DNA from 2 places in the Clostridium sp. JS66 genome. Region 2 is predicted to be linked to the other one. Evidence: riboswitches for the same ligand, from Rfam matches in the RefSeq annotation. Region 2 holds a riboswitch; the other holds the start of a gene.

Region 1 (5,895 bases), 2.2 Mb from region 2:
GAAGGAGAGCAAGAATTTTATAAGGAAAAAGGATTCGAAAATGAACCACAAAGATGCCCATCTTGTAGAAAAGCAAGAAAACAGCAAAGAAACAATGATAGAAGATATTAACTTCAGTATAATTTTTTTGTTGTGTTTGTAAGTCCTGAACTTTTAAAGTTTAGGATCTTATTGCAATACTAAAATACTTATTTGCAAAATTTGAAACATAATTGCAAAATAATACATCTAAACCATCGCCTAAATATTCATTTTTAAACACGAATTTATGCATTCCATATATCTTGTTTTTATTTATCTCATATTATGCTGCAATTTAAAAGAGATGATTGACAAAAAAGATTAACGGAAAAGTCATAAATTTTGGTTAAATAATTTAAAGCAACAAATTAAACCCATATAATATTTTTATTGACAATTTTCTAAATACGACATATACTAAATTTGAGATAAGAAGTGTATATAATTGGTATTTAATATATAAATAATTTTATTATGTTGGAAGCGTTGAACTGCATACTTATTTGGGCACTTTGTATGTAGGAAGCAATTAGTGCAACCGGCCAAATGTTGATTTGGCCGGTTTTTTATTATTTTTAGACAATATACTCATTTTACAAAAAATATATTTTAGAATTGTTTCTTAAAAGGATTATAATAGAGTCCATAAGTAAAAATATAGCTTGGTATATTACAATAAAAAAATATTATAAAAATGTTACATTAGTATTATTACAATCAATCAGTTTGCCCAAAATAGTAAAAAGAATTTACAGAAAAAAGCGAACATTCCAAAATTACATTTAGGTATAAATATATTTCAGAAATTAAATAAATTGTTTTATAACTTTCATATAAAAAGTATTTAATTAGCATTAAAATATGTTCAATAATAATGAATAAGTTTGGAAAATATTTAGTACAAATTAATATTACATTAAAATTTCCATTTAAATAAAGTGATATGCATGTTGACAAATTACAATATATAACATATAATTAATAAAAATGACAAATTTGTATCAATTAATATTTGATGCATATAAGTTCCTTTTGTATTGCGATAATCTGTTAAATTTGGAGATGTTGAACTATATACTTATTTGGGCACTTTGTATATAGGGAGTTACTAGTGCAACCGGCCGAATATTTATTTGGTCGGTTTTTTATGGTTAAGATGAGAATAAATATCAAGTAAAATAAAGCTAGTATTTTAATATACTATATATATTAAAAAAATACTAATATTAAAATAAAGGAGGAATAATGAAATATTTGAAAGTAACTAAAATTATTTACAGGAGGGATAATTTAATTGAGTTAAAATTTGACACGATTTTGTATGCTGAAGTAATTAAAAAACTAAAGAAAAGAACATAAATTATCATTGTTAGATGATAGTCTATGTTCTTTCAACAAAGTATTACCATACAGATAAAAGCAGATACAACTATTCTTTGCAATTAAAAATAAAATTCGTATTCTGATTTACCTGATTTGATGGTAAAAATAGTATAATGCAAGTTACTGGAATAACCTGCAATTATATTATAACAAAAATTAATTATTATATATAGTATTTTTTATAATAAAGTTTATTTAAGGAGGCATTTTTTATGATTTGTGCACTTATCATGGCTGGAGGAAAAGGAAAACGTTTTTGGCCGCTCTCTACAGAAAAAAAACCTAAGCAGTTTTTAAAATTGTTAGGTGAAAAAACCATGCTTAGAATTACATTTGAGAGATTGCAAAAATTAATTCCCAATGAAAGGATTTTTGTTGTTACTTCTAAACAATATACTAAATTAGTAAGAGAGGAGATTCCAGAATTATCTTCAAGAAATATAATAGTGGAACCATTAAGTAGAAATACAGCTCCCTGTATAATACTTTCTGCACTTAAAATTAGAAAATATTATAAAGATTCTACATTAGTGGTGTTACCTTCAGATCATCGCATAGAAAATAATGAAGAGTTTATAAATACTTTGGTGGTAGGAGAAAAATTTATAGCAAAAAACAAAGATTCCATTGTTACTATTGGGATTAGACCTAATAGACCAGAAATTGGATATGGATATATAAAATGTGATAGTCACTATGTAAATGTTAACAGTAAAAAGGTTTTTTTAGTTAATAAGTTCATTGAAAAACCTGATTTATGTAAAGCTGAAAAGTATTTGCAAAGTGATGAATATTTATGGAATTGTGGAATATTTATTTGGAAAATTGAAACTATTTTGCAACTAGCTAAAAAATATGCCACGGATATTTGGAGTAAGTTAGTTGAGATTGAAAATTATTGGGATCAAGGTGTGAGTCTAGTTTTAGAAAAAAACTATAGGGAAATAGAAAATATATCTATAGACTATGCGATCATGGAAAATGTAAGAAGCATTTATACTATACCATGCGAATTCCAATGGGATGATTTAGGAAATTGGACAAGTATAGAAAGATATAGAAAAAAGGATAATGAAGGGAATGTAACAAATGAAAATAGTATTGTGTATAAATCCAAAAAGAATATTGTGATAACAAAGAAGAAAGCACTGCTTAATAATGTGGACAACTTAATTGTAGTTGAAACAGAAGATTATATTCTTGTTTCTTCAAAGGAAAAAGAGCAAGAAATAAAAATAGCTAAAAATTTATGCAGTAATTTAGAATAGCATAATTAAATTTGGAAGAATTTAATTATAAATTTATTTAATAATTAGCATGTACCTAAGTATTAGTAAAATTATTTGGTTATTGAAAACCATTTTTGAGTAAGTTCCTATTTAAATACACATGATTTAGAGGTTTTTTACAATGAATGATATGGAAAATAGTTTTAAAATCACATATAGGTTTACTGAACCTAAAAAAAAGGATATGAGGCTTATATTTTTTATTATATTCAGTTGTGAAATAGCTTTAGGCATATACTTTAGTTATTTCAAGGATATAGTATTAAATGATGCTTTAAGCAGAACAGCAAATTCTTTTTATGTTTTATTTGTCAAACCAAGAAGATTTGCGTCAATTGGGCTTGTGTGGAATCCACTCCCAAGTGTATTACAACTACCATTAGTATATTTGGCAAAGTTTTGGAGGCCAATGGTTTCTTCAGGAATAGCAGCTAACATTATTACAGCATTGTTTTCTGCATTAAGTTGCAGCTATATATACAAAATCTTTATTAGACTAAAAGTACCAAAGGTTTACAGCATCATTTTAATAGCTTTATATGTAACTAATCCTTTTATATTTTTTTATGGTTCTAATGGAATGAGTGAAGTTATATTTTTCTTTATGATTATTTACAGTGTCTTGTGTTTAACTTTATGGATCAAAGAAGGATCTGCAAATTATATTGTTAAAATTGCGTTTGCATTGGCTATGGCATTTTTTTGTAGATATGAAGCAGTACCTTTTGCATTAGCAATTGGAGTAGGTGTTGTATTGATCATCTTTTTTAGTAAAAAAGAAAAAAAATTTGTTTTTAATAATAGTTTTAAAGAGAAATATTTTTATGCGGAAAGTAGTTTAGTAATTTTATATACTCCTTTTCTATATTCAATAATGTTGTGGATACTATTCAATTGGATTATAAGTGGAAATGCTTTATATTTTTTAAATTCAGCATACTCTAATTCAGCACAAAGCCAATATGCTGCAACTATTACAAATTCTATAAGTGCCTTAAAATATATTTTAAAAAAATGTGAGCCATTTATGCCATTGTTTATAGGAATTGTAATAATAAGAATTAAAAATAAAAGATTGCTAAGAATTGACTTCCTGATATTACTTTTTATGGTAATGATTATGATAATTTTTCATTTTACAATGCTTATTAAAGGAAATTCTTATGGATGGTTTAGATTTTTTTCTTATTCATTACCTATATGCTTTGCATGGATACCATACGAATTGTCAGAGATAAACAAAAAACATAAAAAATTTGAATTTTCAGTATTAATTGTCTCGTTATTGCTATCATCAATTTTAACAGGAACTGCTTTATTGGATGCTAGTCTTTCGCCAGAAGAGCATAATTTAATTATTACAAATGAGAGTCATAAAGTTGCTGATTATATAAATTCAGATTTAAGTGATGAAATTATATTATCTGATTCATTTTTAACTTCAGGGATATTGGTGAATGTTCAAAATGTAGATAATCTTGTAATAAGTAGTAGTTTAAATTTTAAAGAGGCTGTAAAAAATCCTTGGAAATATGGAGTTACATATATATTGGTTCCAGATAAATCAGGCATTGGTAAATTAGATGCTATTAATACTCAATATCCTGATTTATATAAATATGGCGCAGAGTGGTGTACATTAGTTAAAGAATTTGATGGGTACAAGCTATTTAAGGTTAACTATTAGAATTATCAATGAATCTTGCTTAATGGGAGTTTGGTTCTTCCACTAAATATTAGATGAATTATCTAGGGGCGTATCTACTGTTATCTCCTACTTTGATAGAAGTGGGAGTGTTACAGTAGGTAGCCATCAGATAAAACTATGTATTGGAAGGTGAATTAATGTTATCGGTTATTATTCCAGTATACAATGAGATGGAAAATATTAAAGAATTGGTTAAAAGAATAGAAAAAACTTTATTAAATGAAGAATATGAAATTATATTTATAGATGACAGTATAGACAATACTACTGAAGTAATAAAATCTATAGCAATTGAAGATAAGAAAGTAAAGTTTAGTCACAGGGAAACTAAAAATGGACTTTCTTCTGCAGTAGTTGAAGGATTTAAAATTTCTAATGGAGATATTGTAGCAGTAATGGATGGAGATTTACAGCATCCACCAGAAATACTATCTGATATGATAAATGCTATACATAGAGGTGCAGATGTTGTAGTTCCTAGTAGGTTTATACCTGGAGGAGATGATGGAGGCTTAAATTTATTTAGAAAATTAGTTTCAGCTGGGGCAAGATATATGGCTAAGATTTTGCTTAAAAAAATAAGAAATTTTTCTGATCCTACAAGTGGAATCTTTATGCTTAAAAAGCAAATAATTAATGAAAAAAAACTTTGCACTGTTGGATGGAAAATTTTACTTGAAATATTAGTTATAGGTGAATATAACAATCCAGTTGAAATTCCATATAAGTTTTGTAATAGAAACTCTGGAAAATCAAAAATGTCTTTGAAAGTTCAGATGGATTATATAGTTCATTTATTAAGTTTGATAAGCAGAAGTAGAGAGGATAAAAGATTTTATTCATTTTGTGCAGTAGGTTTAATAGGTGTTTTTATTGATATGAGTGTATTTGCACTAATAGGAGTGATACTGCCCGCCATATATGTAAAAGTTGCAGCAGTAATATCTGCAGTAATAGCTGTAGTATCAAATTATATTTTGAACAATTCAATTACTTGGGGAGATAAGTTAAAAAATCAAATGCAGCTAACAAATAAATTTTTTGGAATGAAGTTTATTAAATATGTAATGGTATCACTTATAGGAATTTTAATGAAATTTATAATTTTATTAATCTTCTACAATATGTTTGGATTAAATAAATATATAGGAAATTTTATTGGAATTCTTTGTTCTAGTTTTTCAAATTATTATATGAGTAAATTTTATGTTTTTGAAATTAACAGATTTAAAAATGTGGAAGATTATTATAAGAGTTTATAGAGAGTGAGTGTTTTGTTATCATGAAGAGCAATACAAATAGAATCGGAGATAGACTCTTAAAGCTGGGGTATATTTCTAAAAAGCAGCTAGAAATTGCATTAAAAATACAAGAAAAGAATAATGAACTTATAGGAAATGTATTAGTTAAGAATGGGTTCATATCTGAACAACAATTAGCGGAGTATATTGTTAATAGCCAATTTTCTAAGATTGGTGAATATCTGGTTTATGT
Region 2 (5,895 bases):
TCGTCAAACCTTTTAGCTTTTATTCCACCTATCAATCTAACCAAGATAGAACAATACATTAGGAAATTCATCACATATAATATCCAAGTCAATCCACTCCTATATTGTGAATTCCCCTTAAATAAATCAGTGGCAAAGGTAGTATAACTATAGCCACCCATCACCATGCCTTTTCCTCTCTCCCCTGGACTAGATGCTGATTGAACACCAATACCGTATCTTTCAATTTGATATGTCCCTTCTGTCCAGGTCCATACAATCTTCTTATAATACATTTTTGTTAGATCCAGAAAAGTCAAGTTGGATAATTTATTTTTTATTTCTTTCTTAAATAATTCCGTACTTTTTTCTTTATTGTAATTTCCTTGCCTTTCATATATATTGTAGCTTTGCATGTTGTCCCAAAAACCGAATCTTTCTTTATTTATACCCATGTTCAGCCACATATATATAGGTGCAGAATTTTTATTAACAGATTTGCTTACAGTATGGGTAGCTTGTAAAACAACATTTTGAGTAAACCCTGGAACATTAAATAGTAAAGCCATTATGCATAAAGAAGTTATTCCTTTTTTAATTCCAATTTTCTTTATAGATAATAAAATGTAAATAACTGCAGCTATGAAAATAATAACTCCTACACTTCTAAAGTAATTTCCAATTGCTAAAAGAATTGAAGAAACAAAAATATACTTAATTGACTTTTCTTTTATAAATCTTATTAAAAAGTATATAGCAGTAGTAAAAAGTGTTGTAGCTATAACGTCATTATATATATAATTACACATGAACAATGATGGCACATAAGTTGCAGCAAATATTAATACACCATAATCATTTTCCTTTGACTTATAATTTATCTCTTTATATATGAAATAAATCATTAAAGTTGTAACAAGAGTAAATAGTATATTAAAAATCTTTATAACTAAATAGTTATCTGGAAATATAGCTAACAAAGTTTTTAAATATAATACAGTAGAAAAATTAAAAGGAAACATATAAAGATATCCTCCACTTTGAAATGAAGAATAATCTTTATTATATAACATGTTTAAAGCCAGTGAAACTACAGTTTGAGAATCATCTGTAGGTAACCTAGTAAATAAAAATATAATAACTATTTGAATAATAAGTGAAAATATTAATGTTACTGAAATTACAACTTTTTTACTGTACTTATTGAATTTTAAACACAGCTTGTACAGAACTATGCTTAATAAAATTAGCAGTATTATAAGTAAAATAAAAATACCAAGCTTTTGATTTTGTAAAATAGGAGTATCCCCATATACAAAGTAATTATACTGAGCTCTGACAAAAAATGATGATGCTATAAAAAGTGCTATGAAAAAAGTAAATATTAAATATATTGTTTTTTTAATCAATCCTAACATATAAAAAACTCCTCTGCAGTAATTTATTATCCATTAACTATTCTCCTCTATTTAAATTATTTGATAAATCCATTTTAACTTGTTACTTTCACCGTTTCTTAACAAATGTATGAACAATTTATTAAGTTTTTTTATCATAAGAAAGCTCCACACAAAGAATATCCATTCCTATGTGTGGAGCTTTTTTTATTTCTCTAATTTTCTAAAATATCCTGATCTCTAAATAAACTAAAAACTGCTGCATCATAATCGTTCAATCTTTCCGATTTTCTAATTTTTTTTGCATATTTTTCATTATTGGAAAACCTAGGCAGCATATAAAACCATAATTCTTTCATTCTAAACAATACATTTTTATCTCCAAAAAGTACTTCTTTATAATCTTCATAAATTTTATCATGAAAATCTTTTAATAATTTCTTTTCAGGTTTAGTATTATTTTTAATATCACCAATCAATCCAGGATTGGCTAATAATCCCCTGCCAAGCATTAAAGTTTGTACATTAGGAAAATCCTTAGAAAAATTTTCGTAATCTTTAGCTTTAAAAATGTCACCATTATAACAAATAGGATTTTTACTCAAAATCAAAGCCTCTTTGAAAATTTCCATATTAGGCTTATTTTTATAAAAATCTTTCTGAATCCTAGGATGAATGATAAGCTCTTCCATAGGATACTTGTTAAATATCTCAATTAAATTATAAAATTCTTCTGGACTATCCTTTCCTATCCTAGTTTTTATTGAAATTTTTGTTACAGCTTCTGAAAAAATTTCCTCTAGAAATTCATCAAGTTCTTTTGTCTTTGAAAGAAATCCAGATCCTCTATTTTTTGAAACCACAGTTCCAGAAGGACATCCTAAATTTAAGTTAACCTCATTATATCCCAACTGTTTTAATTTCTTTGACATATGTGTAAAATCTTTTGCATCATTCGTCAGTAATTGCGGAATCAAAACTAATCCTTCATTGTTTTCGGGTAAAACATCCCTTAATTCCTTTGTTTTAAAACTTGTACTTTGATTTGCAACAATAAAAGGCGAAAAATATTTGTCTACATTTTTGAAAAAGGTATTATGTGCATTTCTATAAATATAGCCTGTCAAGCCTTCCATAGGTGCGAAATAAAAATTCATATATTTAAAAACTCCTTTATATATCTAGTGTATATTTACAACAAATATTATACTTCATTGTCACTTATCATTTCAAATGTATTTTCCATACAACTCATGTTATACATTTTATTCATCAATACTAGTATTAGTATAATTTATTGAATACTATTGATATTTTTTAGTTACAGTTTAAGTCAATAAATAAGTTTAATATTGAATCTTCCTGGCTTTGTGTTATAGTTTTTGCTGTTACTAAAATATCTAGTTCATTTTTCATATCCCTTTTGGTTGTTATTTCATCATTATAGTATATGTCTATTATTGTTGTTGCTTGGGCTTGAGATATAGTTTTTGATTCTACTAAAGTACCTAATCTAGTTTCAATGCTTTGGGAATAGAAACTATAAGTATAAGGCGTATTGTCATTGGAAGATGCACTAACTGTTGTAGTAACTCCTATAGTTAATAATAATGATCCTGTAATTAATAAAGCTGTAAATATTTTTGTTTTCATTTTTAGTACCTCCTGTATTTTCGAAAAAAATAAAGACCAATAATTAGCTTAAAAGCTATCTATTGGTCGGTTGCACTACTAACTCTAAACTCTCCAAGTGCCCAAATAAAGAGAATTTTTCACAGTTTCCACTTTTTCAATATGTAAATAAAAATTTATATAATAAATTAATCTGTTGCGTATTACTAAATTTTCAACATGTATAGACTAAATTATTATAAATAACCTATCATATTTTTAAGTATTTGTAATTTTTACTTATTATTATATATCTCACATGTCTAATTAATGATATTTTACCATTTTTAAGAAACTTTTTCAACATTTTTTGCATATACCCAAAATATGTCATTCATTTCGTAAAAATGGTTACTTTGTTTCTGCTTTTTTTGCTTATATAAAGAGCCTTGTCCGCAAAATCTATCAATTCATATATGGAATACGTATCCTTTGGAAATTTAGCTGCACCAATACTAACAGTACATCCGTTTAAAGCTGCTTCACTTTTTAATCGAATTTCTTCTGCAATAGACAATAATTTTTCATCTGAAACATTGCGAATTACAACAGCAAATTCATCTCCACCAAAGCGAAATACAGAACGTTCCCCCACAGTAGCTTTCATTATTTCAGCAAGTTTTTTAAGTAAATTATCTCCAGATAAATGTCCTGATGTATCATTCATTTCTTTAAAGTGATCAATATCCAGTAAAAGAACTCCTAAGCTTTCTAAACTATGATTATTTATTTCTTGTTGCACAATACTTAAAATGTTATTAAAGGCACGTCTATTATAAGCTCCTGTCAAAGAATCAATGTCAGCAGCTTCTTCAAGGCCATTATGTGTTTCTTTAAGCATTTCAATTGTATTGTTGTAAACTCTAACCATTTCATGAAATTCTTCTTCATAATTATATGGATCAATCTTTTTGTATTTTCCATCTTTCAAAGCGTTAAATGAAAAGATTAACTGATTTAGCGGCTTACTATATCGTTTTATTGTATATACCCCAAGTAAAATAATCAAAACACTCACTATAACTGACCCCAGGAATGTTTCATAAATTATAATATTTCTACTTGTCATTATGTCAGCAGTAGGAGTAATAACAGTTACATACCAATTTAAATTTAAAACTTTACTAAATCCAACAAACTGATCCTTCCCTGAATAATCTTTCATGATCTTTGAACCTGATTTTCCCTGCAAATTATCAAAGATTACAGATTTCTTACCAATTCGTCCTTTATCAGGATGATAAACAACATAACCATGACTGTCTAAAACAGAAATATAACCTTTTCTTCCAAATTCCTTATTATCAAACATAGATGCTAAAGAAGTTCCTTGTAATCTAACAGTCCCAACAACTACGCCATCAATGCTACCATTTTTCAAAATTGGAACTGATATTACGACTATCTCAGTTCCACCAGTACTTGTGAAAACATCACTAATATAAGTTTTTCCATGAATTGCCTGCTGGAAATAATCTCTGTATGCCAAATTTGAAACACCAAGAGCATGTACATTACCAGACACATGTAAAATATCTCCCCTGGAATTAAGAATTGTTACTACATCTAATTCAGGTACAACTCCATTAAATTTATTAAGAAGTTCCTGATTTTCTCTAATTTGATCATTTGCAGCAATAACCTTTAAAAAATTCTGCACTTTTTTAAAATTTTCCCTAAGCTGCATACTAACATTTTCTGCGGCTTTTTCATTAGTACTCAGTAATAAAGAATTAGTATCAGAAATAAAAAATTTATTAAATACTACAAATTGAACAAAGCAACTTAAAACAATTAAAATACCAAGCAATAATGTAACTTTATATAAAAACTTCATTTGATCAATCCAATCCTTGATTTTTCCACTTAACCTAAATTTAACATTTAGACTCATTATATCATACTGTTCATTACTAATCATAGACCAATTTTTTCCTGTCCTTTAAAATTCATAAAATACCTATTGTTCATTACTTTCTACTTTAAAATATTATCACCAAATAAAAAATGCCACTGATTAAAATAAGCCTCCATTAAGACTTATTTTAATCAGTGGTAAACATGTGTACTGGAATATTATTTATTCGTAAACAAAGCAAACATTTTTAATCAAGCTAAATTCAAATATTAAACCGCAATCTATTTATCTGTATTTAATATCTTTTCATAGCAATAAAATGGTTTTTCCCTTCCTAAAAAGCTCATTTCTCCAATTAAGTCATAATTGCATTTTTTAAATAATGCATTCATTTTCGTGTTTATGGAATAGGTATCTGTTTTTAAATATCTTATATTGTTAGCTAAAGCTAGTTCATCAGCAAATTTCATTAATTCAGTACCAATTCCATTTCTTCTGTAGTTAGGATCAACTGCCATTCTATGAACAATCATACAGTCTTCCTTTAATGACCAGTTTAATCCATCATACTCAGCTGGTTCTATTTTATTAATGCATACGAAGCCAACTAGCTTACCTTCTCTCTCTGCTGCATATAATTCTCCACTTTGGATATCATTAACAAAATCCTTTTCTTGAGGGTAATTTTCATCCCATTGAGTGTTGTTATAAGTTCGCATTTCTGCAATAGTTCCTTTTATAATTTCCATAATATCTTTTATATCTTCCATAACTGCTTTTCTCATTATAGTATCCTCCTCAAAAATTTTTTATTTCTTTCCAGTCATTTTCAATATTTTCTCTCATTTTCTTAATTAATTTACTGACCAATCCCTTTTCTTCTTCACTGAAGTTATTAAGACAAACCTGAATATGTCTATTTTCTTCTTCAATAATAAATGTGTATGTTTTTAATGCTTTTTCCTTTGGATAAAGTCTCCACATCCTCTT

What was found. Region 2 has a riboswitch for cyclic di-GMP ahead of Q6H37_RS19090 (hypothetical protein). Riboswitches for the same ligand answer to the same signal wherever they lie in the genome.
Region 1: it holds a riboswitch for cyclic di-GMP, as region 2 does, so the genes downstream of both, Q6H37_RS09050 (mannose-1-phosphate guanylyltransferase) here and Q6H37_RS19090 (hypothetical protein) in region 2, are expected to answer to the same signal.

Annotation. Positions count from the first base shown of each region.
Region 1 is NZ_CP131467.1:1,922,987-1,928,881, forward strand. Features, by position in the region: gene Q6H37_RS09045 (zinc-ribbon domain-containing protein) at 1-111, shown strand, start outside; cyclic di-GMP riboswitch class II at 492-573, shown strand; cyclic di-GMP riboswitch class II at 1,071-1,153, shown strand; gene Q6H37_RS09050 (mannose-1-phosphate guanylyltransferase) at 1,617-2,672, shown strand; gene Q6H37_RS09055 (glycosyltransferase family 39 protein) at 2,815-4,380, shown strand; gene Q6H37_RS09060 (glycosyltransferase family 2 protein) at 4,539-5,663, shown strand; gene Q6H37_RS09065 (glycosyltransferase family 2 protein) at 5,684-5,895, shown strand, end outside.
Region 2 is NZ_CP131467.1:4,080,375-4,086,269, forward strand. Features, by position in the region: gene Q6H37_RS19080 (glycosyltransferase family 39 protein) at 1-1,397, opposite strand, end outside; gene Q6H37_RS19085 (tRNA-dihydrouridine synthase family protein) at 1,592-2,533, opposite strand; gene Q6H37_RS19090 (hypothetical protein) at 2,694-3,029, opposite strand; cyclic di-GMP riboswitch class II at 3,085-3,168, opposite strand; gene Q6H37_RS19095 (sensor domain-containing diguanylate cyclase) at 3,382-4,968, opposite strand; gene Q6H37_RS19100 (GNAT family N-acetyltransferase) at 5,187-5,690, opposite strand; gene Q6H37_RS19105 (MarR family winged helix-turn-helix transcriptional regulator) at 5,704-5,895, opposite strand, start outside.